4 regions of the Streptomyces sp. NPDC048479 genome follow, and region 1 is predicted to be linked to each of the others. Evidence: riboswitches for the same ligand, from Rfam matches in the RefSeq annotation. Region 1 holds a riboswitch; each other region holds the start of a gene.

Region 1 (7,534 bases):
GTCGCGGCCGCCTTCGCCTACGCCGCCGACGGTGACCTCGCGCATCTGCGCAAACTGCTGGGCCGCCGGACCACCGCACTGCGTCGGTTGCGCGCCGCGGTCCGCTGGTACGCGCCGACCGGGCAGGCCAAGGGCTGGCGGCTGTGGATCGAGGGCTGGGCGGCCGCGCTGCGCGAGCCGGCGCTGCGGGACGTCGCCCGCGATCTGGACCAGCAGTGGAAGGCGGCTCTGACCGAGGTCATCGCGGAAGGTGCGGCGGTGGGCGAGTTCCCGTGCGAGGACCCGGCGGCGACGGCCTGGCGGCTGACGGCGTTTCTGGACGGGCTCGCCGTGCAGATGACCTCGTACGCGGGGTCGCTGTCGCGCGCCGCGATGCTGGAGTGGACGGACGACGCGCTCGCCCGTGAGCTCGGTGTCCACCGTGACGCACTGACCGCCGCCGCACGCTGAACGCCTCAACGGGCGGGACCCGCAGCCCCCATACTGGGCAACTGTGTCTCACCAGTCGCAGTACCAGACGTATCAGCAGCCCGAGCAGCCGACGGATCGCCTCCCACCCGATGTGCTGGTGGTCGGCGGCACCGGGGTGGACACGGTCGTCCGCGTCGACGCCCTGCCGGTCCCGCTCGCGGACTCTGTCGGCGTCGGCCCGATCCGTGAATGGCCGGGCCACACCGGTGGCAATGTCGCCCTGGGCTGCCGGGCCCTCGGGCTGAATGCCACCCTCCTCGACTATATCGGCGACGACTCGCCAGGCCGTATGGTCCGGGAACAACTCGCCGCGGGCGGCGTGGATTTCGAGTCCCTGATCTCCCCGGCCGGGACGCGGCGCGCGGTCAACCTCGTCGACCCCGCGGGCCGCCGGATGTCCTTCTACGACGCCCGCGATCCCGACGGGCTGCGGATGCCGCGCGACTTCTACCTCCCCCATCTGCGGCGTGCCCGCCACATCCATCTCTCGATCATGAACTTCGCGCGGTTCCTCTACGACGACATCGAAGCGCTGGGCGTGCCGGTCTCCACCGATCTGCACGACTGGGACGGACTGGCGGAGCACCAACGGGAGTTCGCGCTCCGCTCGGACCTGGTCTTCCTCAGCACGGCGGGCGCGGGCGAGCGCATAGCGTCGGTGATGCGGGAGATCCTGCGCGACGGTCGGGCGCAGGCAGTGGTCGCGACGGCGGGTGCCGGTGGCTCGTACCTCCTCAGCCGCGACGGCGGATCCACCCCGCGCCCGGTCCCGGCAGTCGCCCCGCCCGCTCCGGTGGTGGACTCCAACGGCGCGGGTGACGCCTATGTCTGCGGCTTTCTGTTCGGGCAGCTGTCGGGCCGCGACCTGGAGGAGAGTGCGAGGCTGGGGGCGGTGGCCGGTGCCCATGCCTGTACGGGCGAGGGCAGTACGGCACTGATCGGACCGGCCGAACTCCTGTCGTCGGCCGTGGCCTGACGCACCGGTTCGTACGCCGCTGTGCCTCAGCCGTCGTACGGGGCGAGGAAGGCGATCCCTGTCAGTCTCGCCGACTCCTGCCACAACCGGCACGCGACCGCACCTGTCCGCGCAGCCGTTCCACGTCGGCCGCTCCGCGCTCCGGGTCGCGGGCGCCGAGGAGCAGCCGCGCTCCGGATCCGGCGAGTCCCGTGGCGACCGCGAAGCCGATCCCGCGGTTGGCGCCGGTGACCAGGGCCGTACGCCCGGTCGGCCGGGGCAGGTCTGCCACGCCCCAACCATCCGCTGTCACAGGGGCAGCAGATTCGGGCGCTTGGCCTCGACATGGTCGCCGGAGCTCTCACCGCGCAGCCGTCGCCCGATCCACGGCACCAGGTGCTCGCGCGCCCAGTTGATGTCGTCGCGGCGCACCTCGAGCGGTCCGCGCCGCGGCAGGGGCGGCCACGCCTGGTCGGGGTCGGCGGGCACCTCGAGCCCGAGCACCTGGGCGGCACGCAGTGCGACCCTGGTGTGGCCCTCGGGCGACAGATGCAGCCGGTCGGCGTCCCAAGCCCGCCTCTCCTGGATCGACTTGAGCGACCACAGGTCGAGTACGGGGCAGTCGTAACGGTCGGCGATGGACCGTACATGCGCGGTGTACGTGGCGATCTTGCCGCGCAGATGGCGCAGTACCGGCACTCCGCGGGTGTCGAAGCCGGTGGTCACCATGACGGTGCCGACCGAGCCGGTGAGGTCGGCGACGGCCCGCTCGAAGCGCTCGGCCACGTCGTCGGGGTCGGTGCCGGGCCGGATGATGTCATTGCCGCCGGCGCAGAAGGTCACCAGATCCGGGGCGAGTTCCTTTGCCCGCGGCACCTGTTCCTCGACGATCTGGTCGAGGAGACGGCCGCGTACGGCGAGGTTGGCGTAGCGGAAGGTGTGTTCCGGCATTCGGTCGTCGAGCAGGACCGCGAACCGGTCCGCCCAGCCGACGTACGTCCCGTCGGGGCCCGGGTCTCCGACGCCCTCGGTGAAACTGTCACCGATCGCCGCGTACGACCCGAATACGCCACTGTTCTCTGTTCTCGAATCGTCTGCCACGAGACCTCATTTTTCCCTTACGGATGTGACCTACGCGACCGTAAGGAGGGGTTGACGAGGCGTGATCTATACCACCGGTCAAGATTCGTCCAACCCGGAATACGCCGACTCCCCCCGCGCCGCGGGCGGCGGCACGAGGGGAGGACGGGGCACTGCGTGCGTCGGACGGATCAGATGGAGACGCCGTGCTGACGCAGGTAGGCCAGCGGGTCGATGTCCGAGCCGTAGCCGGGGCCGGTGCGGATCTCGAAGTGCAGGTGCGGGCCAGTGGAGTTGCCGGTGGTGCCGGAGAGGCCGATCTGCTGGCCGCCGCTCACGCTCTGGCCGGAGGCGACGGAGAGGGCGGAGAGGTGGGCGTACTGCGAGTAGGTGCCGTCGCTCTGCTGGATGACGATCTGGTTGCCGTACGCACCGCCCCAGCCGGCGGAGACGACGGTGCCCGGGCCGACCGCCTTGACGGTCGTGCCGGTGGACGCCGCGAAGTCGAGACCGGTGTGGTAGCCGCTGGCCCACATGGCGCCGGCGAGGTGGTACGGGGTAATGACGGTCGCGCCGTCGACGGGGGCAGTGAAGCCGGAGCCGCTGGTCTGCGCGGCGTTGCCGCCTGCCGAGCCACCGGACGAGGACTGCGCGGAGGACTGCACCACCGAGCCCGAGTCCGAGGAACCCGAGTCCGAGGAACCCGAAGGCGCCTTCGAGGAGGACACCTTCGACGAGGACCGGTCCGGGCTCGACGGGTGCTGCGACTCTTCGGACGCCTTCGCCTTCGACTTCGCGCCGAGGGTGAGCTTGAGGCCCGGGTGGATCAGCGACGGGTTGTCGCCGACGGCCTCACGGTTGTCCTGGTACAGCTTCTTCCAGCCGCCGGGGACACCGTGCTCGTCGGCGATCTTGGACAGGTAGTCGCCGGGGACGACGGAGTACGTGGTGGGAGAGGCCTTCTTCTGCGCCACGTGGGCCGCGGCTGCGGACCCGGCGGAGAAGGGGGAGGACGGGGCGGCGGTCACGGCCTTTTCCGACGCCACAGCCGGAGCGGTCTTTCCTGCCGCGTGGGCGCCTGCGGCGCCTATCAGCGGAAGGGCGATGGCGGCGCCACCCGTACCGGCGGCGACGAATCCGCGCGTGATCGGGCTGACCTTGGGGCGGCGGTGCTTACCCTTCTTGGGCATGGCGAATTCCTCTCCGGCGCCGGCGAGGTGAGCTGTCGGGTTCGGGCTGGAGATGCCCGGCCGCGCAGTTGCGCGACTTCACCCCAAGCCGTCCGGAAGTCCGGAATCGGCACATCACCTGGGTCCCCCGCTCCTGCCACACATGAGTGGGTGGAATTCCGGTCGGCGGCAGGATTAGGCGTTCCGTCCGGATTGGTCGTGACCGTAAACGAATGGGCGTACCGGAACAAGCTGTCGCTTTCGCCCGCCAATGATCCCTCTGATATCGGCGCGAAATTCCCGTAACCCTCCGTAAATCAATGATCTTCGCCGTCCGCCCCGGAAACGGAATTCACCCCAGTCGCCCCACCACACACCGTCACGAATATGATCCCGCTCACGGCCATGCACCGTCCGCATTGCAGAACGGGGTCACGTTATCCCGAATCGCCCAATTCGGACAGAACGGTCATATAATGACGATCGACTAGTTATGACACGTACCCCTACTTACCCCCTAATTCACGCCACGTCGCAGGAAATCCCACCGCGGCTCACTGCCCTTGTCCGAGGGGCACATCAGCGGCGCGGAATCAGCGGCGCCGCAGCCGGATGACCGTGGCGTCCATGTCGCCCTTCAGTCCGGTGTGCAGCCCGTGGTGCAGGAGCACGGATCCGCGGTGCACGACGCCCGCGTCCAGGCACTCGTACGCGGCTGCCGGATCGAGCCCGCGCAGCCTGAGCCTGGGCGGCTGTTCGCCGTAGTGCTGTGCCTGGAGCCAGGCGAGAACGACGATCTCGTCACCGCATACGTACTGCACGGCGCTCAGTCCGCCCTTCGGCGCCCGCAGCCGGTACAGCTCGCCGTGCTGAACCACCGGCCTGATCTTCTTGTAGAGCTCCACCCAGCCGTGCCCCTCGGCGAGCTCCTCCGCGCTCCACTCGGTGAGATCGCCACCGACTCCGAGCACTCCTGCCATGGCGCTCACAAAGCGGAAGCGGAGCGTGCTGACGCGGCCGTTGAGCTGGACATTGGGACTGTCTGTCACCCAGGCCGCCATGACCCGTGCCGGGTGCAGCTGGGTGAAGCCCTGCTGGATGGCGAGCCGGTCCAGCGGATCGGTGTTGTCGGAGGTCCACACCTGATCGGTCCGGGACAGAATTCCGAGGTCGATCCGGCCACCGCCGCCGGAGCAGGACTCGAAGGCGACCGAGGGATGCGCGACGCGCAGCCGGTCGAGGAGTGCGTACAGCGCCTGCACATGCTCGACCCACAGCTTCTGCGGATATGTCTCGCCGGGCCAGCCGGCGTCCGTGAAGCAGCGGTTGAAGTCCCATTTCACATAGTCGATGGGCGCGCTGCCGAGCAGTCCGTCCAACTGCTCCCAGAGGTAGGCCTGTACGTCCTCGCGCGCGAGGTTCAGTACGAGCTGGTTGCGGAACTCCGTCCGTGCCCGGCCGGAGTGGTGCTGCACCCAGTCGGGGTGCGCGCGGTAGAGATCGCTGTCGGCGTTGACCATCTCCGGTTCGACCCAGATCCCGAACTGCATGCCCAGCGCGTGCACTTCGTCGGCGAGCGGCTTCAGTCCCTGCGGGAAGCGCTCGGCGTTGGGTGTCCAGTCGCCGAGTCCGGCGCGGTCGCTGGTGCGCTGCCCGAACCACGCGTCGTCCACCACGAACAGTTCGACGCCCATGGCCGCGGCCCGCTGCGCGAGCGCCCGCTGCTGCTCCTCGGAAATGTCGAAGCCGGTGGCCTCCCAGGAGTTGTAGAGCACCGGCCGCTCGGCCTGGGCGTCCGGGATCACATGCGCCAGCTGCCAGGCGTGCCATGCCCTGCTGGCTGTACCGAACCCTCCTTCGCTCCACAGTCCGGCGAAGACGGGCGAGGTGTACGACTGGCCCGGTGCGAGCCGCAGCAGCCCGGAGTCGTCATAGCCCGCTCCGCCGGTGATCTGTACGAGTCCGTCGGGCAGCTGCGCCACCGAGATCCGCCAGGACCCGGACCAGCCGAGCGCGGCGCCGTACACCTCGCCCCGCTCCTCCGTAGCCCCTTCCGCGTCCAGCGCGACCCAGGGCAGATGCTGGTGGCCGGTGTGGCCGCGCCTGCTGCTCAGCACCTTCTCGCCGTACGTCAGCTCCGACCGTACGAGCAGCGACTCTGCCGCCCACCGGCCGTGCAGCTGGCTGAGTCGCCAGCTGTCGCGCTGCGGCAGAGTCCAGGTGGCGGCATCGGCGCGCAGTAGTTCCAGGTCGGGGCCCTCGCCCTCATGGGTGACGGTGACCCAGCGCTCGATGACGTCCGCGTCGTCGCGCATCCGATGGTGCAGGGTGAGCCCGAGGCCGTGTACGGCGTCGGTGAAGCGGAGCCTCAGCTCGTCGCCGCGCACCTCCTCGGCGCCGGCGAAGGTCCACTCGGTGCCGCGCACCGTGTCCGTACGGACGGAGAGCGCCGGCCGTACGAAGCGCGGGCCGCCCTCGACCGGGTACTCCTCGTGGCCGTCGAGCTGTGACTCGAACGGCCAGTAGGGCGGCAGGCCCTGGGCCGCGAGTGCCTCCGCGTCGGCGCCGGAGATCCGTGGCCCCCAGTGGAGATGCAGCAGTTCGTCAGCGTCTGTCAGACGCAGCGCATAACTACTCCTCGGTCCGGAGAGAACCCACGTACGACCCTTGCCAGCGCTCTCGATCATCCCGACCCCTCAGATACTCACAGGTCCGCACAGGTCCGCACATCATCCGACGGGAGCCGTCGCCGGTGCAACGCTCTTGCGGAGACGAACCGAGATGATTGCCCGATGAAGCAATGTCGTATCGTCGGGAAACGCGCCATCGTCGGCGAGCAGCGCCGACGGCTGTCACTTCAGGAGCCCCCGTGACACAGCAGCTGCCGCAGATCCCGTCGACAGAACCTGAGCTGTCCGGAGTGCGCAATTTCCGGGACGTGGGCGGCCTGCCGACCGTGGACGGCCGGCGGGTGCGGTACGGACGGCTCTTCCGCAGCGGCCACCTCGCCCATGCCACCGAGGGCGACACCGCGTTCCTCTCCACCCTGGGCCTGCACACGATCTTCGACTTCCGTAATGCCGCGGACCAGAAGCTGGAGGGCCCGGACGTCGAGCTGCCGGGCGTGCGCAATGTGAATCTGCCGCTCACCGACCCGGCCGACGGCGCCCAGTTCTGGAAGATGGTCCGGGAGGGCGATCTCGACCAGCTGAAGTCGATCCTCGCGGACGGCAAGGCGGCGGGCCGGATGTCGGCGTCGTACCGGACGATCATCAAGCAGCGCACTGCCGAGCACAGCCGCGTACTGCACGCGCTCGCTGACGACAGTGTCCCGGCGCTGATGCACTGCGCGGCGGGCAAGGACCGCGCCGGAATCTCGATCGCCGTGTCGCTGCTCGCGGTCGGCGTGGAGCGCGAGGCCATCGAGGCGGACTACCTCAAGTCCAATGATCCGCACCGGCGTTATCTGGTGCGCCGCAGCGACAACTCCCCGGCCGGGATGTCCCCGGAAGTGATGGAGCTGCTGAGCCCGCTCTTCGACGCGCGCGCCGAGTACCTCGAGGCGGCCTTCGAGACGATCGAGGAGACCTGGGGCACGACGGAGCGGTACCTCGCCGAGGGCCTGAAGATCGCCCCGGAGACGCGTGAGCGTCTGCGCGAGCGTCTCGTCGACGAGGCGTAGACGACCGCGGAGCAGGAGATGCGGAGCCGCCGGATACTGAGCGGCCGCCTACTGGTTCTGGCCGCCCAGCGTGAACAGAAGGTAGAGGAACCCGGCGAACAGATGGCCCGCCACCAGATAGGCGAACAGCCGGATCACCAGCCCACGGGGAAACGACCGCTCTTCATTGCTTTTGGA
Region 2 (7,534 bases), on a different contig from region 1:
GGGAGGCGGCCTTCCGGATGCCGGTAAAGGTGTGGCAGGAGATGGTCGAGCAGCACTTCCCCGGCTGCGGCTGGATCCGGCTGCCGCGCGACACCATGGACGCGCTGCTCGCATTCCGTTCGCGGCGGGCACATCCCTCCTGGGAGGCGGCCGTCCGGGCCCTGCTGGCCGAGGCCGGCACGCCGGACCCCCAGCCGGTCCACGCCCTGGACCGAGCGCTGCTGCCACGCGCTACCGGAAGGACGGCACGTTGACGACAACTGCCTTCGCACCGGCGACGGAAGCCCGGTTCGCCGTCGCCCGACAGGTGGCCGACGCGGTGCTCTTCGAGGGCTATGTGCTCTACCCGTACCGTGCTTCGGCGGCCAAGAACCGGCTGCGCTGGCAGTTCGGAGTCCTCGTGCCGCCCGCCTGGGGCTCCGAGTGCGAGGAGCACGACTTCCAGCACACCGAATGTCTGATGGAACCGAAGGCGGGCGCGACGCTGGCGGTCGAGGTGCGTTTCCTGCACGCCCGGCGCAGGACCGTGCAACAGGCCCGGCAGGACGGCGGGTTCGAGACGGTGCCCGAACTCCACCTCGAGGATCGCGTCCTGGTGCCCTGGGACGAGGGCGTCGAGGAGCGTGTCGAGGTCCTCGCAGACGTGGAGGAGCTGGCAGGAGACGGTGTCACCGTTCCCTTCACCCGCCCTGCCCGCGAAGAGACCGAGCCCGTCCTGGACGCGACCGGCCGGACAGTGGGCCGGCTGATTCGCCGATGCGAGGAGATCAGTGGCGCCGTGCGGCTGTCCGCACGTGACCTCGACGGTCCCTACCGGGTGATGCGCCTGACCGCTGTCGTGGAGAACACCAGCAGCTGGAGCCCGCCGGACGGCACGGCCGACCGTGACGCGGCGCTGCCCCGCTCGCTGGTGGCCGCGCATCTGCTGATGGGCCTCAGCGCCGGGTCGTTCCTGTCGATGACGGATCCGCCCGAGTGGGCCAAGGGCGCGATCGCGTCCTGCCGCAACCTGCACACCTGGCCGGTCCTCGCCGGCGAACCCGGCCGCGCGGACCTGGTGCTGTCTTCCCCGATCATCCTGGAGGACCACCCCGCCATCGCCCCGGAGAGCCCAGGGGCTCTCTACGACGCCACCGAGATCGACGAGATCCTCGCGCTGCGCACCGCAGCCCTCACCGACGAGGAGAAGCGCGAGGCTCGTGGCACCGACGAGCGGGCCGGCGCGGTGATCGACCTGGCCGACTCGATGCCCCCTGAAGTCCTTGAGCGCCTGCACGGTGCGGTGCGTGCGCTACGGGAGGTGACCGGCCCCGACGCGTCGGACGCTGACGCACCCCCGCCGCCCGACTGTCGCGGGTTCACCGACGAATACGGCGTGGAGGCGCCGGGCACCCCGTGGTGGGACCCGGCGAGCGACTCCGGCTTCGACCCGGCCCGCGACCGGGTCGTCGTGGACGGCCGGTCGCTGGGGGCCGGGAGCCGCGTGCTGCTGCGCCCCGGCCTGCGGCGCACCGACGCACAGGACCTGTTCCTGCACGGCCGCAGCGCCAGGGTCGAGGCGGTGCTGCACGACGTGGACGGGGCAGTGCATCTGGCAGTGACCGTCGAGGGCGATCCAGGAGCCGACATCCGCCGCGAGCAGGGCCGCTTCCTGTACTTCCAGCCCGACGAGGTCGCCCCCCTGGAGGACGCATGACACGTCCTGAGCGGAACAGCGACCGGATTCTGGTCGCCGGGGTCGGAAACATCTTCCTCGGCGACGATGGCTTCGGCGTCGAGACCGTGCGCAGGCTGGCCGCGGAACAGCTGCCGGAGCACGCCGAGGTCGTGGACATCGGCGTACGGGGCGTACACCTGGCGTATCAGCTTCTCGACGGCTACGACACGCTCGTCCTGGTCGATGCCACGGCGCGCGGCGGCGAACCCGGCACGGTGTATCTGATCGAAGCCGACGGCGCGTGCGGCATCGAGCCCCGGAACGCGCTGCTGGACGGTCACCGGATGTCCCCCGACGCGGTCCTGGCTCTCCTGGAGACCCTCTGCGCCGGGACCGGCGCGCGGCCGCCGCGGCGCATCCTGGTAGTGGGATGCGAACCCGCCGGTGTGGAGGAAGGCATCGGTCTCAGTCCGGCCGTGGCCGCCGCGGTGCCGGAGGCCGTACGGCTGATCATGGGCTTGCTGCGGGACGGCGAGCAGGAATCGTCCGCGCCACCGGCTGCGGTCGGCGAGGCTGCGAAGTGAGGAGAAGAGCATGAAGAAGACGATCATCGGTGGCGCGGCCGCCGCTACTGCCGCGACTGCGCTGGCCGCCGTCGTCAGGCTGGCCCTGCCGGACCTCATGCGCTATCTGCGCATCCGCAGGATGTGACGCGACTGAGGCGACTGCGTCAGTAGGCGCCGTTCACATTGTCGATCGAGCCGTACTTGGCGGCGGCGTAGTTGCACGCGGCGGTGATGTTGGCGACCGGGTCGTAGCTGTCCATCGACGTGCCGGGCACGTGATAGGCACGGAACGTCGGGTCGATGACCTGGAGGAGCCCCTTGGACGGGGTTCCCTTCACGGCGTTGGAGTCCCAGTTGTTGATGGCCAGCGGGTTGCCCGAGGACTCGCGCATGATGTTCCGGTGGATGCCGTTGTACGAGCCGGGGATGCCGTGCTTGGCCATGACGTCGAGCGACTCCCTGATCCAGCCGTCGAGGTTGTTCGCATAGGTCGCGGGCTTCGCGGCGGTGGCGGCGCTATTGGTGGCCAGCGTGCTCCTCTGCGCGGAGCGGCTGGCCCGCTCGTCCGGAGAAGACGTGTTGGGGGTCACCTTGGCCTTTTTGCCGACCGACAGCTTGAGACCCGCGTGAATCAGCGAAGGGTTGCTACCGATTGCCCGCCGGTTGTCCTTGTACAGCTGCATCCAGCCGCCGCTCAGGGAGTGCGCCCGTGCGATCTTGGAAAGGGAGTCGCCCACAACGACGGAATAGGTGGTGGGCAGGGCCTTCTTCGCGGCGACGGGTGTGGTGCCCGCGACGGTCGGCGCCACAGCCTTTTCAGCTGTGAAGGGATGCGCCGTCGGCTGCGCCGCGCCGGCAGTGGTCGCGCCGATCACCGGCAGGACGAGTGCGGCACCTCCCGCACCCGCAGCGACGAAACCCCGAGTGATCGGGCTGGACTTGGGACGGCGATGCTTACCCTTTGCGGGCATGGCGAGTTCCTCTCCGTCGCCTGCGAGGTCAGCTGTCGGGTTCGGGCTGGAGATGCCCGGCCGCAGTAGGAATGCGACTTCACCCCGAGCCGTTCCGGATTCCGGATCGGCGGCTTACCTGGGTCCCCCGCTCCTGCCGTACGTAAGTGGGTGGGTTTTGCCGGACGGCGGCAGGATTCGGCGTTCCGTCCGGATTGCGGTGACCGTAAGCGAAAAGGGCTGGATGGAACAAGCCCTGAATTCACCACTGCAATCCACGCGGCGGATTCTGCCGCGAAAAATCCGGTGATCCACCGAGGGCGGGAAACTCAACTTTCTTTCTGGGGCACGGGACTGAGCCAGGCCGGCGCCCTTCGCGCAGCGTCACGGACGTGACCCATATCACGAGCTTCGATGCGGGACGGTCTGCCCCACGGCGCCGCGAAAATACACGACAAGTCGCGTGATTTCCCGCAAAATGGATGTCGGGAGCAATGTCGAGCAAACGCCCATTCCGGACACTCCGAGGCGGGATTGCGCTCCCGGGGTGCGTATTCAATCCCTGCATTCGACTTATACGTGCATTGGTGCCCTATAGGTACGTTCTGTCCGTTTAGGTGGTAATCGGAGCCACCCCTCGGCCGGGCTGTTCTGTGGCGACGTACACCTCGAGACCGGCACGGCTTCCGCCGCTGCCCCGAATGGTGTACGCGGCCGGGTGGCGTCGGCGTGCCGGGCTCCCGGCCACCGGGTCCCGGCCTGTAATGGTGCCGAACGGCCCCAGCGCTCAGCTTGCGCGGGCGGGCGACGCCCACCGGGCCCAGAGCGTTCGACGGCGGTCGGCCAGTGCCAGGACGGAGAGCGATGCACGAGATGTCCATCGCGTTGGCTGTCGTCGGCCAGGTGGAGCAGGCGGCGGCCGAAGCAGGCGGCGTCACCGCGGTGACGTCCGTACGCCTCCAGGTCGGCGAGTTGGCCGGTGTGGTCCCCGACGCTCTCTCCTTCTGCTTCGAACTGGCCTGTGCCGGGACCGTTCTGGAAGGTGCCGAGCTGGTCGCGGACTCCGTGCCGGGTCGTGCCCGCTGCGAACCGTGCGCGGATGAATGGGCGGTCGGAATGCCGCCGCAACTGTGCTGTCCGATGTGCGGAGAGGCGACCGCCGAGCTGCTCTCGGGCCGCGAGCTGCAGATCGTCAGCGTGCACTGGGAGGACGGCCAGGAGCACGAACGGGCCCGTGAACCCATTTTCGAGGAGTGCTGAAGCATGTGCCGTGTGGTCGATCTGCAACAGGCGGTCCTCGCCAAGAACGATGCGACCGCGCACACGCTGCGCGCCGAACTTGCCGCCCGCGGCACCACGATCGTCAATCTGCTGTCCAGCCCCGGCAGTGGGAAGACCGCTCTGCTGGAGGGCGAGCTGCTGCTGGCACGGGAGCGGGGAGTACGGGTCGCGGCCCTGACCGCCGACCTCGCCACCGAGAACGACGCTGTGCGCCTGGCTCGTTCAGGAGTTCCGGTCAAGCAGGTGCTGACCGACGGTCTGTGCCATCTGGAGGCCGGGATGCTGAGCCGGCACCTGGACGGATGGCTGTCCGAGGACACCCGGCTGCTGTTCGTGGAGAACGTCGGCAACCTGGTCTGTCCGGCCTCGTACGACCTCGGTGAGTCCTTGCGGGTCGTGCTCGCCTCCGTGACGGAGGGGGAGGACAAGCCGCTGAAGTACCCCACCGCCTTCGGTCTGGCGCACCTGGTGGTGGTGACCAAGACCGATATCGCAGAGGCGGTCGAGTTCGACGAGGCGGCGTTCCGGGCGAACGTCGCGCAGGTCAACCCCGGGGTGGAAGTGCTGCTGACGTCCGCGCGTCGGGGCGACGGCGTCGGGGCGTTGCTGGACCGGGCGACGGCGGCAGCGGACGGCGGGCCGGTCCACTCGCCCGTCATGGCCCGTCAGGAGCATCTCCATCACCACGAACACGGTACGCATACCCCTACGCCGGCCTCCGGCGCCATGGCGCAGTCCGGCTCGTGAGCGGTCGGCAGCCGGCCGCCGCCGTCGCGGAGGAGGCGGTGCAGCGCAGGCGGGTCACTGTCCGGGGCGTGGTTCAAGGCGTCGGGTTCCGGCCCTTCCTGTACACACTCGCCACCGGGCTCGACCTGGTCGGCCATGTGACCAACACCGGTGAGGGCGTTGTCGCGGAAGTCGAAGGGCCACCCGCTGACGTTGCTCTCTTCTGTGCCCGCATCTCCGCGGACGCGCCGCCTCTCGCGCGGGTGGAGTCCGTCGACCATCAGGAGGTCCCCACCACCGGGGGTGAGGGGTTCACCATCGCCGCATCCACCATGGGCGGACCCGCGCGCACCCTGGTGTCGCCGGACATGGCGACCTGCGCGGCCTGCCTCGCGGAACTGGCCGATCCGGCCGACCGGCGTCACCGCCACCCCTTCATCACCTGCACGCACTGCGGCCCCCGCTTCACGATCGTCCGCGGTCTTCCGTACGACCGGGACCACACGACCATGGCCGACTTCCCGATGTGCGCCGACTGTGCCCGGGAGTACGCCGATCCGGCCGACCGCCGCTTTCATGCGCAGCCGGTCGCCTGCCACGCCTGCGGCCCCCGCCTGCGTCTGCTCGTGGCGCAAGCGAATACGGAAGATTCGCCTCGGACCGTATCCGCCGAGGACCCCATCACCGAGGCCCGCAGGCTCCTGTCCCAAGGCGCGATCCTCGCCGTGAAGGGCCTCGGCGGCTACCACCTCGCTTGCGACGCCTCCAACTCCCGGGCCGTGGCCACGTTGCGCCACCGCAAGGCCCGGGGGAACAAACCGTTCGCCCTGATGGCCAGGAGCATCGCCGACATCGAGCACCTTGTGCACCTGGGCTCCCAGGAGCGAAGTCTGCTGACGGGCGGCGTCAGGCCCATCGTCCTGCTGCGCCGTCGGCCTGACGCTGTGCTGCCGGGACTGCCGGGGCCGGGGCCCTCGGAGGAGGTCGCCCCCGGCAGTCCCGATCTCGGCGTGATGCTTGCCTACACACCTCTGCACCATCTGCTTCTCGGCCTGCCCGGCGATGCCGACGGGCCGTGTCTGCTCGTGATGACCAGCGGGAATGTGGCGGGGGAGCCGATCGTCACCGAAGACACCGACGCACTGACCCGGCTGGCGCACCTGGCAGACGCCTGGCTCACGCACGACCGCGGGATCCACGTGCCGTGCGACGACTCCGTGGTGCGGGTGTGCGACGGGGAGCCGCTGACGATCCGCCGCGCTCGTGGCTACGCCCCCTTGCCCGTGGTACTGCCCCTACCCGTGCCGGCGGCTCTCGCTGTCGGGGGCGACCTCAAGAACGCGTTCTGTCTCGCGGAAGGGCACAGGGCCTGGCTGTCGGCTCATATCGGGGACATGGACGACCTCGCCACACAGCAGGCGTTCGAGCGCGCCGAAACGCAGTTGGAGTCGATCACCGGGGTGAACCCTGAGCTGTTGGCGGCCGACCGGCATCCCGGCTATCGCTCCGGACAGTGGGCCACCCGGCACGCGGCCGGTCGGCCCGTCGTGCGGGTCCAGCACCATCACGCCCACGTCGCCGCCGCGATGGCGGAGCACGGACTGGACGGGAGCCGCCCCGTGATCGGGGTCGCGTTCGACGGCACTGGCTACGGTGACGACGGGGCGGTGTGGGGTGGGGAGTTCTTGCTGGCGGACTACCACGGGTTCAGCCGCTTCGGACACGTCGCCTATGTCTCCCTGCCGGGCGGCGACGCCGCGGTGCGCCGGCCGTACCGAATGGCACTCGCACATCTGCGCGCAGCCGGGATCGCCTGGTCCCAGGACCTTCCCTGTACTGTCGCCTGCCCTCCCGACGAACTCCGGGTGCTGGAACACCAGTTGGAGCGGAACCTGAACTGTGTGCCTACGTCCAGCATGGGGCGGCTCTTCGATGCCGTCTCCTCGCTCGCGGGCGTCTGCCATCAGTCCGGATACGAAGCCCAGGCAGCCATTGAGCTGGAGGCGGCCGCGCTCACGGCGGCGGCCGAGGACGTCGTCGGCTACGCGTTCGCCGTGCGGCCTCCGGATGATGGCCGGGCTGCGGTGGCCGCCGACCCTGCACCCGTTCTGGCAGCCGTCGTCGACGACGTACGGGCGGGCACACCTCCAGCCCTTGTCGCCGCGCGCTTCCTCCGGGCCGTCGCCGATCTCGTACACAAGATCTGCGTCATGGCGCGAGACGAGCGCGGACTGGACACCGTAGCCCTGACCGGCGGTGTCTTCGCCAACACTCTGCTCTCATCGGCGTGCGCACGGACGCTTCGCGAGGACGGCTTCACCGTCCTGCGCCACCACCAAGTCCCGCCGAACGAC
Region 3 (7,534 bases), on a different contig from region 1:
GGGCGTTGTCGCCGGCGGCCCAGATGTAGTCGGTGCCCTGGACCTGCAGCGTCGTCGTGGTGTCGACGTGGCCGCGCGGGCCCAGCGGCAGGCCGTAGCGGGCCAGCGCCGGGTTCGGCTTCACACCGGCCGTCCACACGATGGTGCTGGAGTCGACCTCGAGGCCGTTCTTCAGCACCACGTGGCCGTCCACGCAGGAGTCCATCGACGTCGAGAGGTAGATCTCGATGCCGCGGCCCTCGAGGTGTTCCTTGCCGTACTTGCCCAGCTTCGGACCGACCTCGGGAAGGATCTTGTCGGCCGCGTCGACCAGGACGAAGCGCATGTCCTCGCGCTTGACGTTCGTGTAGTACTTGGCCGCGTCGCGCGCCAGGTCCTCCACCTCGCCGATGGTCTCGGCGCCGGCGAAGCCGCCGCCCACGAAGACGAAGGTGAGCGCCTTGCGGCGGACGTCCTCATCGGTCGTCGAGTCGGCCTTGTCGAGCTGCTCGAGTACGTGGTTGCGCAGGCCGATGGCCTCTTCGATGCCCTTCATACCGATGCCCTGCTCGGCGAGGCCGGGGATCGGGAAGGTGCGGGAGATCGCGCCGAGCGCGACGACCAGGTAGTCGAAGGGCACCTCGTACGCCTCGCCGACGAGCGGCGAGATCGTGGCGACCTTGCGGTCCTGATCAATGGTGGTGACCCGACCGGTGAGCACCTCGGCCTTGGGCAGGACGCGTCGCAGCGGGACGACGACGTGCCTCGGCGAGATGCTGCCGGCGGCAGCTTCGGGGAGGAAGGGCTGGTACGTCATGTACGAGCGCGGGTCCACGACCGTGACGGTCGCTTCCGCGTAACGCATCTTCTTCAGAATGCGTCGAGCTGCGTACAGGCCTACGTACCCACCGCCTACAACGAGGATCCTGGGACGCTCCGTGGTGCTCATGCCATCGAGTATCCACCCCCCTCGGAGGGGGTGCTCGTGAGCCCCTTCACAAGCTCCCGACCCACCTCTGCTACACTGCGCCGCCCACGTGACCCAGGTCATGGCGGCGGAGGGGAACCACGGTGTAAAGGCAAACGCTGTTCGCCCCCCGTGAGCTGGTCCCTAAGGGGCCGCCCGGCGGTGGACCACTGTCCTGATCAACGCTCCCGCAACATGCCTGTATCCGTCCGGAATGCACGCACCCGGGACGGACGGGTGGGCCGCGGGGGGCTTTCGACCCCCCGCAGCGCCCAACAAGGACGTTTTCCTTGTGAAGAACTTCACGAAGTTCGTCGCGCCGCAGTCGCGAGACCGGTCTCTAGGCGATGGACCAGGCGATCCCGTCGAGGATGTCGTGCTCGCTGACGACCACTTCGCGCGCGCCGATCCGCTCCATGATCTCCCTCAGCACCAGCGCCCCGGCGCCGATGACATCCACCCGCCCCGGGTGCATGACCCGGTACGCGGCGCGCTGCTCGTGCGTGGAGTCCAGCAGCGTGTCGCTGATCCTCACCACCTGCTCGTAAGGGATCCGGGCGTGGTGGATCTTCGCCGAGTCGTATGCGTCGAGGCCGAGCGCGATCCCCGCGACCGTCGTCACCGATCCGGCGAGACCGACCAGGGTGCGCGCCTCCCGCAGCGGGACGGTCTCCTCCGCCAGGTCGAGCGCGGCCCGGATGTCCGCGCGGATCGCGGCGACCTCGTCGGCCGCCGGCGGATCGTTGCGGATGTGACGCTCCGTGAGCCGTACGCAGCCGATGTCGACCGACCGCGCGGCCAGCACGTGCTCCTCGCCGACGACGAACTCGGTCGAGCCGCCGCCGATGTCCACGACCAGGCGCTCCTCGTGGCCCGGCAGGCCACCGGTGGCGCCGGTGAAGGAGAACTCCGCCTCCTGCTCGCCGGTGATCACCTCGGGCTCGACGCCGAGGATGTCGAGGACGCCGCGGACGAACTCGTCGCGGTTCTCGGCATCACGCGAGGCGGAGGTGGCCACGAAGCGGAGCTTCTCGGCACGGTGCTCCTTGATGACGGCGGCGTACTCGCGGCAGGCCGCGAAGGTCCGCTCCAGCGCCTCGGGCGCGAGCCGTCCGGTGCGGTCCACGTCCTGACCCAGCCGGACGATGATCATCCGCCGGTCGAGGTCGACCAGCTCGCCGGTCTCGGGGTCCGCGTCGGCGACGAGGAGGCGGATGGAGTTCGTACCGCAGTCGACGGCGGCGACCCGGGTCACTCCTTGTCCCCTTCTTCACGAGCCGCGGCTTCTTCGCGGGGCGCGGCTTCTTCGCGGGGCGCGGCTTCTTCGCGGGGCGCGGCTTCTTCACACGGCGCGACACAGGGGCCCTTGCGCCACCACTCGGGGAGCAGGGCGATCGCCTCGTCGCCCAGCGGGTTGACCCCGGGCCCGGCCGCGAGCGAGTGGCCGACCAGGACGTGCAGGCACTTCACCCGGTCGGGCATGCCGCCGGCGCTGGGGAAGCCCTCCAGCACCTCGATCGCGTCACGGCGCGCGATGTAGTCCTCGTGGGCGGCGCGGTACGCGGCGGCCAGCTCCGGGTCGGTCGCCAGGCGCTCGGTCATCTCCTTCATGACGCCGTTCGCCTCGAGCGTGCCGATCGCCGACGCGGCCCGCGGGCAGGTCAGGTAGTACAGCGTCGGGAACGGGGTGCCGTCGGGGAGCCGCGGAGCGGTCTCGACGACATCGGGCCGGCCGCACGGGCAGCGGTGCGCGATCGCGCGCAGACCGCGCGGCGGGCGGCCGAGCTGCTCCTTGAACGCGGCGATGTCCGCGTGGGTCGGCTCAGTGGGGTCGGTGGTGGGAGGGGGCGTTTCCATGCCTGCCTTGGTTCTACTCGGCTGCTACTTGCGGTCGGCGTTGTCGACGCCGTCCCAGACGTTCGAGTACCAGGGACGGTCCGCCGCGCCTTCGTCGGTACGGCGGTGCTCGGCGGCCTCGGGGTCGATCACCGTGTACCCAGTCTCTCCCGGAAGCACGAAGTGCAGGTGCTCGCGGGCCAGCCGCTCGATGTACCTGTCGTCCTGAAGGCGCGCCTTCTCGTCCCTGAGCCGCTCGACCTGCTGCTCGGCGTCGTCCATCCGGCGCCTCTGCTCGGCGATGTCGGCGCGCTGGGAGACGTACTGACGCATCGGGTACGCGAGGGCGACGACCAGCGAGCAGATCACCAGGGTCAGAAACGCCGCCCGGCCGGTGAGCCGGGAGCGGCGGTCCTGCCGGCGGCTCTGCGAACGGTAGACGCGGGCCGCGGTCTGCTCGCCGAGCACCCGCAGCCTGGTCGCGGTGGAGAACCGGTCCTGGTCCCCTTTGCGTGCCATGGTCTCACCTCCCCATTACGCGCGTACGTCCCCGGACACGGTACGGGACCGTGACCGGGGACGCTTCGCTTCGCTACGCCTTTGCCACCCATTCACTTCTCTGGATGCACAGCGCGAATGACAGGGCGTCAGCCGGTGATCAGCCCTTGAAGCGCGGGAAGGCGGAGCGGCCCGCGTACACCGCGGCGTCGTCGAGGATCTCCTCGATACGCAGCAGCTGGTTGTACTTGGCGACGCGCTCGGAGCGGGCGGGGGCGCCGGTCTTGATCTGGCCGCAGTTGGTGGCGACGGCCAGGTCGGCGATGGTGACGTCCTCGGTCTCGCCGGAGCGGTGGGACATCATGCACTTGAAGCCGCTGCGCTGGGCGAGCTCCACGGCATCCAGGGTCTCGGTCAGCGAACCGATCTGGTTCACCTTGACGAGCAGCGCGTTCGCGGCGCCGTCCTCGATGCCGCGGGCCAGGCGCTCCGGGTTGGTGACGAACAGGTCGTCGCCGACGATCTGGACCTTGGTGCCCAGCTTGTCGGTGAGGACCTTCCAGCCGGCCCAGTCGTCCTCGAAGAGCGGGTCCTCGATGGAGACGAGCGGGTAGGCCGCCACGAGCTCCTCGTAGTACTCGGTCATCTCGGCGGCCGAGCGGGACTTGCCCTCGAACTCGTACAGGCCGTCCTTGTAGAACTCGGACGCGGCGACGTCGAGCGCCAGCGCGATGTCCTTGCCCGGGGCGTAACCGGCCTGCTTGATGGCCTCGAGGATGAGGTCCAGGGCGGCGCGGTTGGAATCCAGGTTCGGCGCGAAGCCGCCCTCGTCGCCGAGGCCGGTGGAGAGGCCCTTGGTCTTCAGGACGGACTTGAGGGTGTGGTAGACCTCGGCGCCCCAGCGCAGGGCCTCGGAGAAGGACTCGGCGCCGATCGGCGCGATCATGAACTCCTGGATGTCCACGTTGGAGTCGGCGTGCGAGCCGCCGTTCAGGATGTTCATCATCGGAACGGGCAGCAGGTGCGCGTTCGGGCCGCCGAGGTAGCGGAAGAGCGGCAGGTCGGAGGCCTCGGAGGCGGCGTGCGCGACGGCGAGGGAGACGCCGAGGATGGCGTTGGCACCGAGGGAGGACTTGTCCGGAGTGGCGTCCAGGTCGAACATCGCCTGGTCGATCAGGCGCTGCTCGGTGGCGTCGTAGCCGACGAGCTCCGGGCCGATCTGCTCGATGACGGCGAGGACGGCCTTCTCGACGCCCTTGCCCTGGTAGCGGTTCTGGTCACCGTCGCGGAGCTCAAGAGCCTCGAACGCACCGGTGGAGGCGCCGGACGGAACAGCAGCACGGCCCGTGCTGCCGTCGTCGAGGCCAACCTCGACCTCGACCGTGGGGTTGCCTCGGGAGTCCAGGATTTCCCGGGCTACGACGACGTCGATGGACGGCACGAGCATCTCCTTCTGGGATGTGACGCGAGAAGTGCAGGGTCTCTTGGCCTTGCGACATGAGCCTAACCGGCTCCACGGCATCGGCCAGCCGTTGCCCGCCCGCTGGGACGAAAAACGCCCCGAAGACTCGCGGCGCAGGACAAACAGCACGTGAACTACCTGCGGGTAACGCCACGAGGGCCCGGCAAGGACCGGTAACGACGGGTACCGACCGGGACAGACAGCGCCCCGGCCCAGCGCGTACGGGGGGAGACGCGCCGGACCGGGGGCTGGGACCCGGCCCAGCGCGTACGGGGGGGAGACGCGCCGGACCGGAGTCTGGGACCCGGGGTCAGCTCAGGTGGAGCTGCTGGCCCGGGAAGATCACATCGGAGTCCTTGACGATGTCCTTGTTGAGGTCGAACAGCTTCTGCCAGCCGCCCTTGACCTTCTTGGCCTCGGCGATCGTGCCGAGGGTGTCGCCGGCCTTGACCTTGTACTCGCCGTCGCCCTTCTTGAAGCCCTTGGCGGCGGGCGCGGACTTCGCCGGGGCGGCGGGGCGCTCGGAGCGCGTCGTGGGGGCCTCGGCGCGCTTCGGGGCGGGCTTCGGGGCGGGCTGCGCCTGCTGCGTGGTGCCGGAGCCACCGTTGTAGGCGGCGTTGGACAGGCCGACGCCGCAGTTCGGCCAGGCACCCTTGCCCTGCCCGGCCAGGACCTTCTCGGCGACCGCTATCTGCTGGGACTTGGAGGCCTGGTCGGCGGAGGAGGCGTACGCCGTGCCGCCGTACGCGGCCCAGGTGGAGGCCGAGAACTGCAGGCCGCCGTAGAAGCCGTTGCCGGTGTTGATGGACCAGTTGCCACCGGCCTCGCACTGGGCGACCTTGTCCCACTCGGAGGCGGTCGCGGCGGAGGCGGAGGTGGCGCCCATCAGCGGGGCGGCGACGACGGCACCGGTGACACCGGCGAACGCGGCGATACGGGCAGTCCGATCAAGAACGGTCGGGCGGCGGTGCTTGTTCTTGCTGGAAAACAGCATGGAACATCTCCTCACCGACGCCTACGAGGTGAGCTGTCGGGTTCGGGCCAAGTGAGTTGCCCGGCCGCGCGTCCTGCGCGCAGCTTCACCCCAAGCCGGTCCGTCGGCCGTTGCGTACTGCTCTCAACGGCCGGGCCCGGCGCTTACCTTGGGTCCCCCGCTCCTGCCTTCGGCGCTCTGTGCGAACGACTACTCCCCCCGACCGGCGGCAGGATTCGGCGTGACGGTCAGTGGTGCCCGCGGTGGCGAGCGGTTCAGACCGTAGACACAGCTCTCCCCGATGTCCAAAGACGAACATCGGGGAGAAATCGCCCATTTCGCTGCTCAGGGAACTCTCGTTTCCGCAGGTGAGAAGCGGAACAACCGGACCCGAGGGGCGAGATATGCCAGTTGGGACAAAGAGACCCATGTCTCAGTTGAACAAACTCGGACATACATCGGCGAACTGCCGCTACTTCACGTCCAGATCGAGGCTCTGGCCAGGGAGGATGAGATCCGGATCGGCGCCGACCGTCTCGCGGTTCGCCTCGTAGATCGCGGACCAGCCACCGGTCAGCTTCTGCTCGTCGGCGATGGCCCACAGGCTGTCGCCGGGGCGGACGGTGTACTCGCCGGGCAGGGCGTCCGCTTTGCCGTCGCTGCCGGTCTTGTCGACCTCGTCACGTGTCGCACCGTCACCTCGCGAGGCATGGCGGGCATCTTCGCGCGGATTGTCCGTATTGCCCGGCTCGGCCTCCTCCGGGGCGCCACGGTGCTTGCCGGTGCCGCTGTCGGCGCCGGCGTCCTGCCCCGCACCCGGCTTCGCCGACCCGGACGGCCGGGTCGACGCCTTGGGGCTCGCCGGCGCGGAGGAGTCCGCGGACGGCTCGGCGGACGGCTCGGCGGATCCGGAGGTCCCGGCGGAGGGCTCCGCGGACGCGGCCGGCGGCGCGGGGGTGCTCTGCCCCGGCGACGGCATGGCGCCCGGGTCGACACCGGTCGCGGCGCCGTCGTTCGTCAGCCCCGACAACAGCGAACAGGTGGCCCACGCCTGGGGACCCTGCGCGTCGAGGACCTTCTCCGCGACCGCGATCTGCTGGGAGCGGCTCGCGAGGTCGGCGGTGGGCGCATACGCCGTACCGCCGAAGTCCTGCCAGGTCTCCTGCGAGAGCTGCAGACCGCCGTAGAACCCGTTGCCGAGGTCTGCGCTCCACATGCCGCCGCTCTCGCACTCCGCGACGCGGTCCCACGTGGAGGCGTCGGCGGCGGAGGCCGATCCGGCGCCGAGCAGCGGGATGGCGATGGCCGATCCAGTCACCCCTGCCGCGACGACGATGGCCGGAGCCTGGCGGGGTCGGCGGTGTCGTCCGTTCCCGGAGCGCATGCGGTTGCCTTTCGCGTGACTACAGACGTGACTACAGCCATGTCCGCGGATCTGACCACAGGCCTGACCACAGATGTGACTGGTGGGACGACGGTGAAGGTAGCCGCATTCGAACGCTGGTCACAAGTCGATGCAGCGGAGATCACGTGAAAGTCACAGTCTTGACGCTTCGTCAGATTTATCGAGGTGTGAACTCAACGGGCAGAGTGCGCAATCCGCGCATAATGAGCCCCCCGCGCCATCGCAAATCGGCCGGATCTCCCGCAAGCCGCAAGTCGGGCATCCTGCGGAGCAGCGTCGCCAGCGCCGTCTGCCCCTCCAGCCGGGCGAGCGGCGCACCGAGGCAGTAGTGGATGCCGTGCCCGTACCCGAGATGCTGGTTGTCGCGCCGGGAGAGGTCGAGAATGTCCGGGTCCGTGAACCGCTCCGGGTCCC
Region 4 (7,534 bases), on a different contig from region 1:
GATCCGTCCGCGTCCTCGTCCGGGATCTGGTCGGAGTCGGCGACGAGCGCCACCTTCTCCAAGAACTCGGCGAGCGTGCCCGCACCGTCCTCCTCGCCGCGCTCCTGCTCGAACTCGAGCGCCACGGCGGCCAGTTCCTGAAGGTTCTCGATACGGGTCTCGTCCTGCGGGTCGGTGGACGCCTGCAGCTCGGCGAGATATCCGGTCCGCTCGAGGACGGCCTCCAGCACCACCGCCGGCCCCGCGCCCGAGTCGACGACGGTGCGCAGCTCCTCCATGAGCACGTTGAAGCGCTTCACGGCGTTGGCGGAGCGGGCCGCCATGCCGTACGCCTCGTCCACACGGCGCAGCGCCTGCGGGAAAGTGATCTTCTCGCGCAGCGCGAGCGCGTCGATCATCGCCTCCGCGCGGTCGCCGATACCCCGCTTGGGGACATTGAGGATCCGGCGCAGCGGGACATTGTCCTCGGGGTTGGCGAGGACTCGCAGATACGCGAGGACGTCCCGGACCTCCTTGCGCTCGTAGAAGCGCACTCCGCCGACGACCTTGTACGGCAGCCCGACCCGGATGAAGATCTCTTCGAAGACACGGGACTGGGCGTTCGTACGGTAGAAGACGGCGACGTCGCCTGCCTTCGCGTCGCCCGCGTCCGTCAGCCGGTCGATCTCGTCGGCAACGAACTGCGCCTCGTCGTGCTCGGTGTCCGCGACATAGCCCGTGATCTGCGCGCCGGCGCCGGCGTTGGTCCAGAGGTTCTTGGGCCGGCGGCTTTCGTTCCGCTCGATGACGGCGTTGGCGGCGGAGAGGATCGTCTGCGTCGAGCGGTAGTTCTGCTCGAGCAGGATCGTCGTCGCGTCCGGGTAGTCCTCCTCGAACTGGAGGATGTTACGGATGGTCGCGCCGCGGAAGGCGTAAATCGACTGGTCCGCGTCGCCGACCACGCAGAGCTCGGCCGGCGGCAGGTCCTCGTGGCCCGTCCCCACCAGCTCGCGTACGAGCGTGTACTGAGCGTGGTTGGTGTCCTGGTACTCGTCCACCAGGACGTGCCGGAAGCGCCGCTGGTAGTGTTCGGCGACGTCCGGGAACGCCTGGAGGAGGTGGACGGTGGTCATGATGATGTCGTCGAAGTCCAGGGCATTGGCCTCGCGCAGCCTCGCCTGGTACATGCGGTAGGCCTCGGCGAGCGTCTTCTCGAAACCGTCGACGGCCTGGTCGGCGAAGGTCTCCTCGTCGATCAGCTCGTTCTTCAGATTCGAGATCTTCGCGCTGAAGGACTTCGGCGGGAACTTCTTGGGGTCGAGGTCCAGATCGCGGCAGACCAGTGCCATCAGTCGCTTGGAGTCGGCGGCGTCGTAGATCGAGAACGACGAGGTGAAGCCGAGCTTCTTGGACTCCCGGCGCAGGATGCGGACGCACGCGCTGTGGAAGGTCATGACCCACATGGCGTTGGCGCGCGGCCCGACGAGCTGCTCGACGCGCTCCTTCATCTCGCCGGCGGCCTTGTTGGTGAAGGTGATCGCCAGTATCTGGCCGGGGTGCACGCTGCGGGTCCCCAGCAGATGCGCGATCCGGTGGGTCAGCACCCGGGTCTTGCCGGACCCGGCGCCGGCCACGATGAGCAGCGGCGACCCGGTGTGCACCACGGCGGCACGCTGCTGCTCGTTCAGCCCCTCGAGCAGGGCGGCGGGGTCCACGACGGTACGCGGGGCGCCGTCGCGGTAGTACGGGTCCCGGGCCGGAGGCACGTCAAATGCGCCCTGGAAGAGATCGTCCGGGATCTCCTCCGGGGCCGAGTCCTCGGGCGGTGGCGGGTGCTGCTCCGCGCTGGGCTGGAGGTCCGCCAGGAAGCTGTCGTCAAAGAGGCTGCTCATCGCTCTACGAGTCTAGGCCGCCGCACTGACAGCCCGCGGCCGCATTGCGATACGACTCCGAGAGCGGCTCCGGCACGACTCGGGCAGCGACTCGGGCGACGAGACCGACGAGGAGCCCGACGACGCTGCGCGATCAGGCCGCTCCGCTGCGCTGTCGCGCGGCGTCGGCCCGTGAGCGACTCCTCACTCAGCCGGGAAGGTCACGAAAATGTATCGGACATATCGAACATCAACCTTCACAGCAACCACACGAGTTGGCTAGCGTGCTCGATCAGGCGGCCCGTACCCCCCTGGCGACTCGCGCCGAATCGGGCGGCCTGCGCCGAATTCGAGCTCTCTTCACGGGAGTTCGGAACCGGGGACCCACCATGCACAACCTGGGGTGAATCGGACCGTTCCCCCTCGGTCCGTAGGGCGACCTTCCGTTCCGCCCGAACCCGACAGCTAACCCGGTAGGCGGTCCACGGAAGAAGGAGATGCCGGCCTTGGCGTCGCATCGCAAACCGCGTACCCGTACCGGAATGGCAGGACTACGCGCCAACTCCCCCGCCGTCGGGTTCACGACGGCTGCCCTCGCCTCCGTCACCCTGCTGTCCACGCAGAGCGCCAACGCCGCGCCCACCGAGCCGAAGCCCTCCGTCGAAGAGGTGCAGAAGAAGGTCGACGATCTGTACCGGCAGGCCGGCACCGCGACCGAAAAGTACAACAAGGCCAAGGAATCCACCGATGAGAAGCGGCGCGAGGTCGACCAGCTGCTCGACGATGCCGCGAAGCGCACGGACAAGCTGAACGAGTCCCGGCGCACGCTCGGCAACTACGCGGCCGCGCAGTACCGCACGGGCGCGGTCACCCCGACCGCCGCCCTGCTGCTCGCGGACAGCCCGCAGGCGTACTTCGACCAGACACAGCTGATGGACCGGATGACCGACCGTCAGCGCACTGTCATCGACGACTACGAGACCCAGCGAGCCGCAGCCGCCAAGCAGCGCGCGGAGGCGACGAAGAGCCTCGAGTCGCTCACGGACTCCCAGAAGGCGCTGCGCACCAGCAAGCAGGAAGTCCAGGCGAAGCTGAGCGAGGCGCGTTCGCTGCTGTCGAAGCTGACCGCCGAGGAGAAGGCGCGGCTCGCGGCGATCGAGCGCGAGAAGGAGGAAGTGGCGCGCCGCAAGGCCGAGGCCAAGGCCAAGGAGGAAGCGAAGGCCCGCGCCGACGCGGAGGCGGAGCGCAAGCGCCGGGAGCAGGCGCAGCAGCCGGGCGGCGACAGCGGCACGGGTACAGGCACAGGCACAGGCACCAGCGACGGTGCGTACGCGGCCAAGGCCGACAAGGTCCTCTCGTTCGCCCGCTCGCAGATGGGCAAGCCGTACGTCTGGGGCGCCACGGGCCCGAGCTCGTACGACTGCTCGGGACTGACCCAGGCCGCCTGGAAGGCGGCCGGCGTGGATCTGCCGCGCACCACCTGGGACCAGGTGAAGGTCGGCAAGCGGATCGCGACAAAGGATCTGCTCCCGGGCGACCTGGTCTTCTTCTACGACGACATCAGCCACGTCGGCATCTACATCGGCGACGGCAAGATGATCCACGCGCCCAAGCCCGGCGCGAACGTCCGCGAGGAGTCGATCTACTACATGCCGATCTACGGCAGCGTGCGTCCGGCATAGCGGAACAACCGGCACAGCGGAACAAGTGGAACGCCCGGACCCGACCGCGCCCGGGCGTTCCCAGCACGGAAGGCCACGTACGGAGGACCACGTACGGAAGACGTGCCACGTACGGAGAACGCCGCTCTCACATCGGGAGCGGCGTTCTCACGTCCAGAGCGTGGCGATGAAGATGTTCGCCACCGTCAGTCCGCCCACCGCCCCGAACAGCGCCTTCTCCACCTTCTCCTCGTCCCGCTTCACATACACCAGGCCCAGGATCACGATCAGCACCGCCAGCTTGATGCCGATCTTGAGGTTGTTCACCGCCTGGTCGTCCGCCTGGTTCAGGCCCACCAGCACCACGCCCGTGACCAGCATCGTCAGCGCGCCGTGCAGCATCGCCGGAATGAAGCGTGCCTCTCCCACGCCTATCGCCTTCATCTGAGTGAGGAAGCCGCCGAGCAGCGACGCGATGCCGATGATGTGCAGGGCGACGAAGACATTGATGAGTACGTCCATGAGGCGGAGCCTAACCGCCCCCATACCACCGCTCTCCGGGCAGGTGGGCCTCGTTCGCCTCATCGGTCACTCCGGTACGGAAATGCGGTCCGGCACCCTGGGCAGGGCTCTCACAAGGCGCACCCTCATGTCCACCTTTGGCCAACATCGGTCCTTACGCCTCTTTCCCGTGACCCCCAGGTTTAGCGTCCTCCCTCAGGTGACCGACTCCCCACCGCCGCCGAGCTCCCGGGCGGCCGTCAGTCACCACCGCCGAGAGATCCGGCGGCGGGCCGCTCCCCCTGTGCGGTCCGCCGTCGGACTCTGCCTCGGACCGGCAGGGAACGGAAGGACGTGGACGCCCTCGTGGCAGCGCACCGGAAACCGAAGCAGCATCCGCTCACCGGGCCCGCCGCCCGTACCGCCGCCACTCTCGCGCTCGCCGGTGCAGCGACCGCCACCGCATTCGAAGGCGCCGGGCACGCCGAGCCCCGCCTCAGCCCCGCACAGATCAAGGCCAAGGTCGACAAGCTGTACCAGGAGGCGGAGGCCGCCACCGAGAAGTACAACGAGGCCAAGGAGCAGACCGGCAGGGCGCGCGAGTCACTGGACGCGCTGCGCGACGAGGCCGGGCGCCGGACCGAGCGGCTCAACACCTCACGGAACGCGCTCGGTTCGATCGCCACCGCCCAGTACCGCGCCGGCGGTATCGACCCCGGCCTGCAGCTCGCGCTCACTTCCGACCCCGACCAGTATCTGGAGCGCGCCGCGCTCGCCGAGCGGGTCGGCGAGCGGCACGCGGACGCGATCACCGGCGTACACCAACAACTGGTGGAGATCGCACGGTTGAAGGCGCGGGCCGACGAGCGGATGAGAGCTCTGGAGGCCCGGCAGACCGAGTTGGCGAAGCACAAGTCCACCGTCCGGGAGAAGCTCGCCGCCGCCGAGCGTCTGCTGACCCGGATGACCGCCGAGCAGCGCGCGGCGTACAACTCCGCCTACGGCGGTACGGGCGGAGCGGCGGATGCCCGCGCCGACCGCTCCGCCGTCCCGCGCGGCTCGCTCCGGGCCCCCAATTCCCGTGCCGCGCATGCCGTCGCGTACGCGTACGGAGCACTCGGCAAGCCCTATGTATGGGGTGCGACGGGCCCGGGTTCGTACGACTGCTCCGGTCTCACACAGGCCGCCTGGCGCTCCGCCGGCGTCTCACTGCCCCGCACCACCTACACCCAGATCAACACCGGCGAACGCGTGTCCCTCTCTCAACTCGCCCCTGGCGACCTGGTGTTCTTCTACTCCGGCATCTCCCATGTCGGCCTCTACATCGGCGGCGGCCAGATGATCCACGCGCCCCGTCCCGGCGCCCCCGTCCGTATCGCGCCCATCGACCAGATGCCCTTCGCGGGTGCGGCCCGCCCCGTGTAGCCCGCCGCAGAGCCCGCGCCACCGAAGGGACCGCGAACCGCTCGCAAACCGGTTGCCCGGCCGCGCACGGAAGTGACACCATCCCCGGCGTCCCAAGATCCCGATCGCGGCAGGAGCCCCCCGTGGACGTCGACGTCCAGAACTACGTACGCACGCTCACGCTCCGCACGCCCGACCACGTCCGCGTCGGTCCCTTCACCGTGCGCTACAACCCCAACTGGGCGATCCCACCGGCGAATTACGCCATCCCCGACCATGGCGCGGAGCCGACCACCGAAGAGGTCAACGCTCTGATCGCCGTCTTCCGCGAGCGCGACCGGCAGCCACGCCTGGAGTTCCTGCCGTCGTGCGCCCCCGAGGTCGAGCCCGCTCTGCTCGCGGCCGGCTTCACGGTCGAGCGCCGCGCACCACTGCTGGCGTGCACGCCCGAATCCCTCATAGCCCCGGCGCCGGTCGACGGAGTCAGCCTCACCGAGCCCTCCGACGAGGCCGGGTACACCGCCGCGGCGGGCGTGCAGCATCTCGCGTACGGCGAGTCGGGGGACCCGACCGACGGCGAAATCGCCTGGCTGCGCGGGGTTAACGAGGGCGGCGGTGTCGCAGGCCTCGCCACGGACGACAAGGACGGCACACCGGTCGCCGCGGGCGGCTGCTCCGTCCCGGCCGACGGACTGAGCGAGCTGTGCGGCCTGGCGGTCGCCTCCTCGCACCGCCGCCGCGGCATCGGTGCGGCCCTGTCCGCGTATCTGACGGCCACCGCCTTCGACCGGGGCTGCCGCGTCATCTGGCTGGAGCCGGGCGACGCGGACATCGAGCGGATCTACGCGGGGATCGGCTACCGGCGGGTCGGCGACAAGACCGATATGTCACTCCAGTAGGCCATCGCTGTCACTCCGGCGGGTCACCGCTGTCACGTCAGCAGGCCACCGCTGTCATTCCCAACAGGCCACCGCTGTCACTCCAGCAGGCCACCACCGGCTGCCGCCTGGCCGTTGTCGGGCGCCTGACCGTCCTGGGCTTCATGGGACACCCCGCCAACGCTGGGCCCTCCGCCGCCCCGAGGCGCCCCGGCGTCCACGCCGCCCCGGTGCTGCAGCTGCATCTGCCGCGTCAGCCACTCGAACGCGTAAGGCAGCTCCCTGCTCCACACCACCGGCAGATGCCCGCCCCACGTCTTCCGTACATCCACCTGCGTCGGCGGCTTGGCCACTCGCCTCAGCGCGAGCCCCGGCTCATAGCCGTCCGCGCCCTCGCCCATCGCCAGCAGCGACACACGCGGGGGTTTCTTCGCCGACTTCAGGATGTTCATGACGTCGTTCTCGTGCCGCAGCTTCGGGTCCGCGCCCGTCAGCGAGCCGCGCTCGACGGCCGGGTCGTTGTACCCGGAGAAGCTGACGGCGGCGCTGAAGCGGTCGGGGTGGGCCAGGGCCAGTTTGGCGGCGCCGTGCCCACCCGCCGAGTAGCCGGCGATGGCCCAGTTCTCCGGGTTCGGGGAGACCCGGAAGTTGTCGGTGATCACCTTGCGTACGTCGACGGTCAGCCAGCTGTCCGCGTTGACCTCGCCCGGTATGTTCGCGTACCCGGCGTCGGACTTGCCGAGCAGCATGGTCCGCGGCGAGACCAGGATGAAGGGCGCGACCTTGCCCGACTCGATCAGTGGCTGGACCTTGTCCTGGAACTTCAGTGCTTTGAACCAGCTCTTCGACGTACCGGGGAAGCCGGAGAGCACCTCGACGGCCGGGAACTTCTTGTTGCGGTACGCGGGATCGTTGTACTGCGGCGGCAGCCAGACATACACCTCGCCCGATACTCCCGATATGGAGCCCTTGAGCGAGGTGCGCAGCAAGCCGCTGCCGAGCTGAGGGTCGTCGACCTTCTCGAACTTCAGCGGAACCTTGGGCAGCGAGGAGATCTGCCTGCCGCCGGTTCCGCTCGGTCCGAGGTCGATCGCCGTGTCGACATGGTCGGTCGTGCCGAGCAGATCGTCCCAGCTGTCGTAGAGACCGTTGGCGTTGTTCACTGCCACGAAGACCACGAGCACGGCGGTGGCCTGCGCGAAGAGCACCATGAACAACCGCCCGGCGCCCCGCACCACAG

What was found. Region 1 has a riboswitch for cyclic di-AMP ahead of AB0D12_RS17780 (LysM peptidoglycan-binding domain-containing M23 family metallopeptidase). Riboswitches for the same ligand answer to the same signal wherever they lie in the genome.
Region 2: linked by a shared signal. The riboswitch ahead of AB0D12_RS23255 (transglycosylase SLT domain-containing protein) and the one ahead of AB0D12_RS17780 (LysM peptidoglycan-binding domain-containing M23 family metallopeptidase) in region 1 are both predicted to bind cyclic di-AMP.
Region 3: linked by a shared signal. The riboswitch ahead of AB0D12_RS16790 (transglycosylase family protein) and the one ahead of AB0D12_RS17780 (LysM peptidoglycan-binding domain-containing M23 family metallopeptidase) in region 1 are both predicted to bind cyclic di-AMP.
Region 4: linked by a shared signal. The riboswitch ahead of AB0D12_RS08950 (NlpC/P60 family protein) and the one ahead of AB0D12_RS17780 (LysM peptidoglycan-binding domain-containing M23 family metallopeptidase) in region 1 are both predicted to bind cyclic di-AMP.

The regions. Positions count from the first base shown of each region.
Region 1 covers NZ_JBEZKA010000010.1:99,308-106,841, reverse strand. Annotated here, with positions in the region: gene AB0D12_RS17800 (TetR family transcriptional regulator C-terminal domain-containing protein) at 1-450, shown strand, start outside; gene AB0D12_RS17795 (carbohydrate kinase family protein) at 566-1,447, shown strand; gene AB0D12_RS17790 (SDR family NAD(P)-dependent oxidoreductase) at 1,509-1,718, opposite strand; gene AB0D12_RS17785 (SGNH/GDSL hydrolase family protein) at 1,736-2,527, opposite strand; gene AB0D12_RS17780 (LysM peptidoglycan-binding domain-containing M23 family metallopeptidase) at 2,698-3,696, opposite strand; cyclic di-AMP (ydaO/yuaA leader) riboswitch at 3,701-3,859, opposite strand; gene AB0D12_RS17775 (alpha-galactosidase) at 4,269-6,362, opposite strand; gene AB0D12_RS17770 (tyrosine-protein phosphatase) at 6,545-7,357, shown strand; gene AB0D12_RS17765 (DUF6126 family protein) at 7,406-7,534, opposite strand, start outside.
Region 2 covers NZ_JBEZKA010000015.1:82,966-90,499, forward strand. Annotated here, with positions in the region: gene AB0D12_RS23240 (DUF6084 family protein) at 1-254, shown strand, start outside; gene AB0D12_RS23245 (hypothetical protein) at 251-1,696, shown strand; gene AB0D12_RS23250 (hydrogenase maturation protease) at 1,693-2,241, shown strand; gene AB0D12_RS23255 (transglycosylase SLT domain-containing protein) at 2,388-3,194, opposite strand; cyclic di-AMP (ydaO/yuaA leader) riboswitch at 3,199-3,387, opposite strand; gene AB0D12_RS23260 (hydrogenase maturation nickel metallochaperone HypA) at 4,038-4,433, shown strand; gene hypB (hydrogenase nickel incorporation protein HypB) at 4,437-5,201, shown strand; gene hypF (carbamoyltransferase HypF) at 5,198-7,534, shown strand, end outside.
Region 3 covers NZ_JBEZKA010000009.1:164,772-172,305, reverse strand. Annotated here, with positions in the region: gene AB0D12_RS16815 (NAD(P)/FAD-dependent oxidoreductase) at 1-928, opposite strand, end outside; gene AB0D12_RS16810 (Ppx/GppA phosphatase family protein) at 1,287-2,201, opposite strand; gene AB0D12_RS16805 (DUF501 domain-containing protein) at 2,198-2,803, opposite strand; gene AB0D12_RS16800 (septum formation initiator family protein) at 2,828-3,301, opposite strand; gene eno (phosphopyruvate hydratase) at 3,441-4,727, opposite strand; gene AB0D12_RS16790 (transglycosylase family protein) at 5,053-5,736, opposite strand; cyclic di-AMP (ydaO/yuaA leader) riboswitch at 5,740-5,921, opposite strand; gene AB0D12_RS16785 (transglycosylase family protein) at 6,188-7,099, opposite strand; gene AB0D12_RS16780 (cytochrome P450) at 7,278-7,534, opposite strand, start outside.
Region 4 covers NZ_JBEZKA010000004.1:286,027-293,560, reverse strand. Annotated here, with positions in the region: gene pcrA (DNA helicase PcrA) at 1-1,871, opposite strand, end outside; cyclic di-AMP (ydaO/yuaA leader) riboswitch at 2,182-2,345, shown strand; gene AB0D12_RS08950 (NlpC/P60 family protein) at 2,348-3,532, shown strand; gene AB0D12_RS08945 (hypothetical protein) at 3,680-4,033, opposite strand; gene AB0D12_RS08940 (NlpC/P60 family protein) at 4,367-5,437, shown strand; gene AB0D12_RS08935 (GNAT family N-acetyltransferase) at 5,560-6,315, shown strand; gene AB0D12_RS08930 (alpha/beta hydrolase-fold protein) at 6,393-7,534, opposite strand, start outside.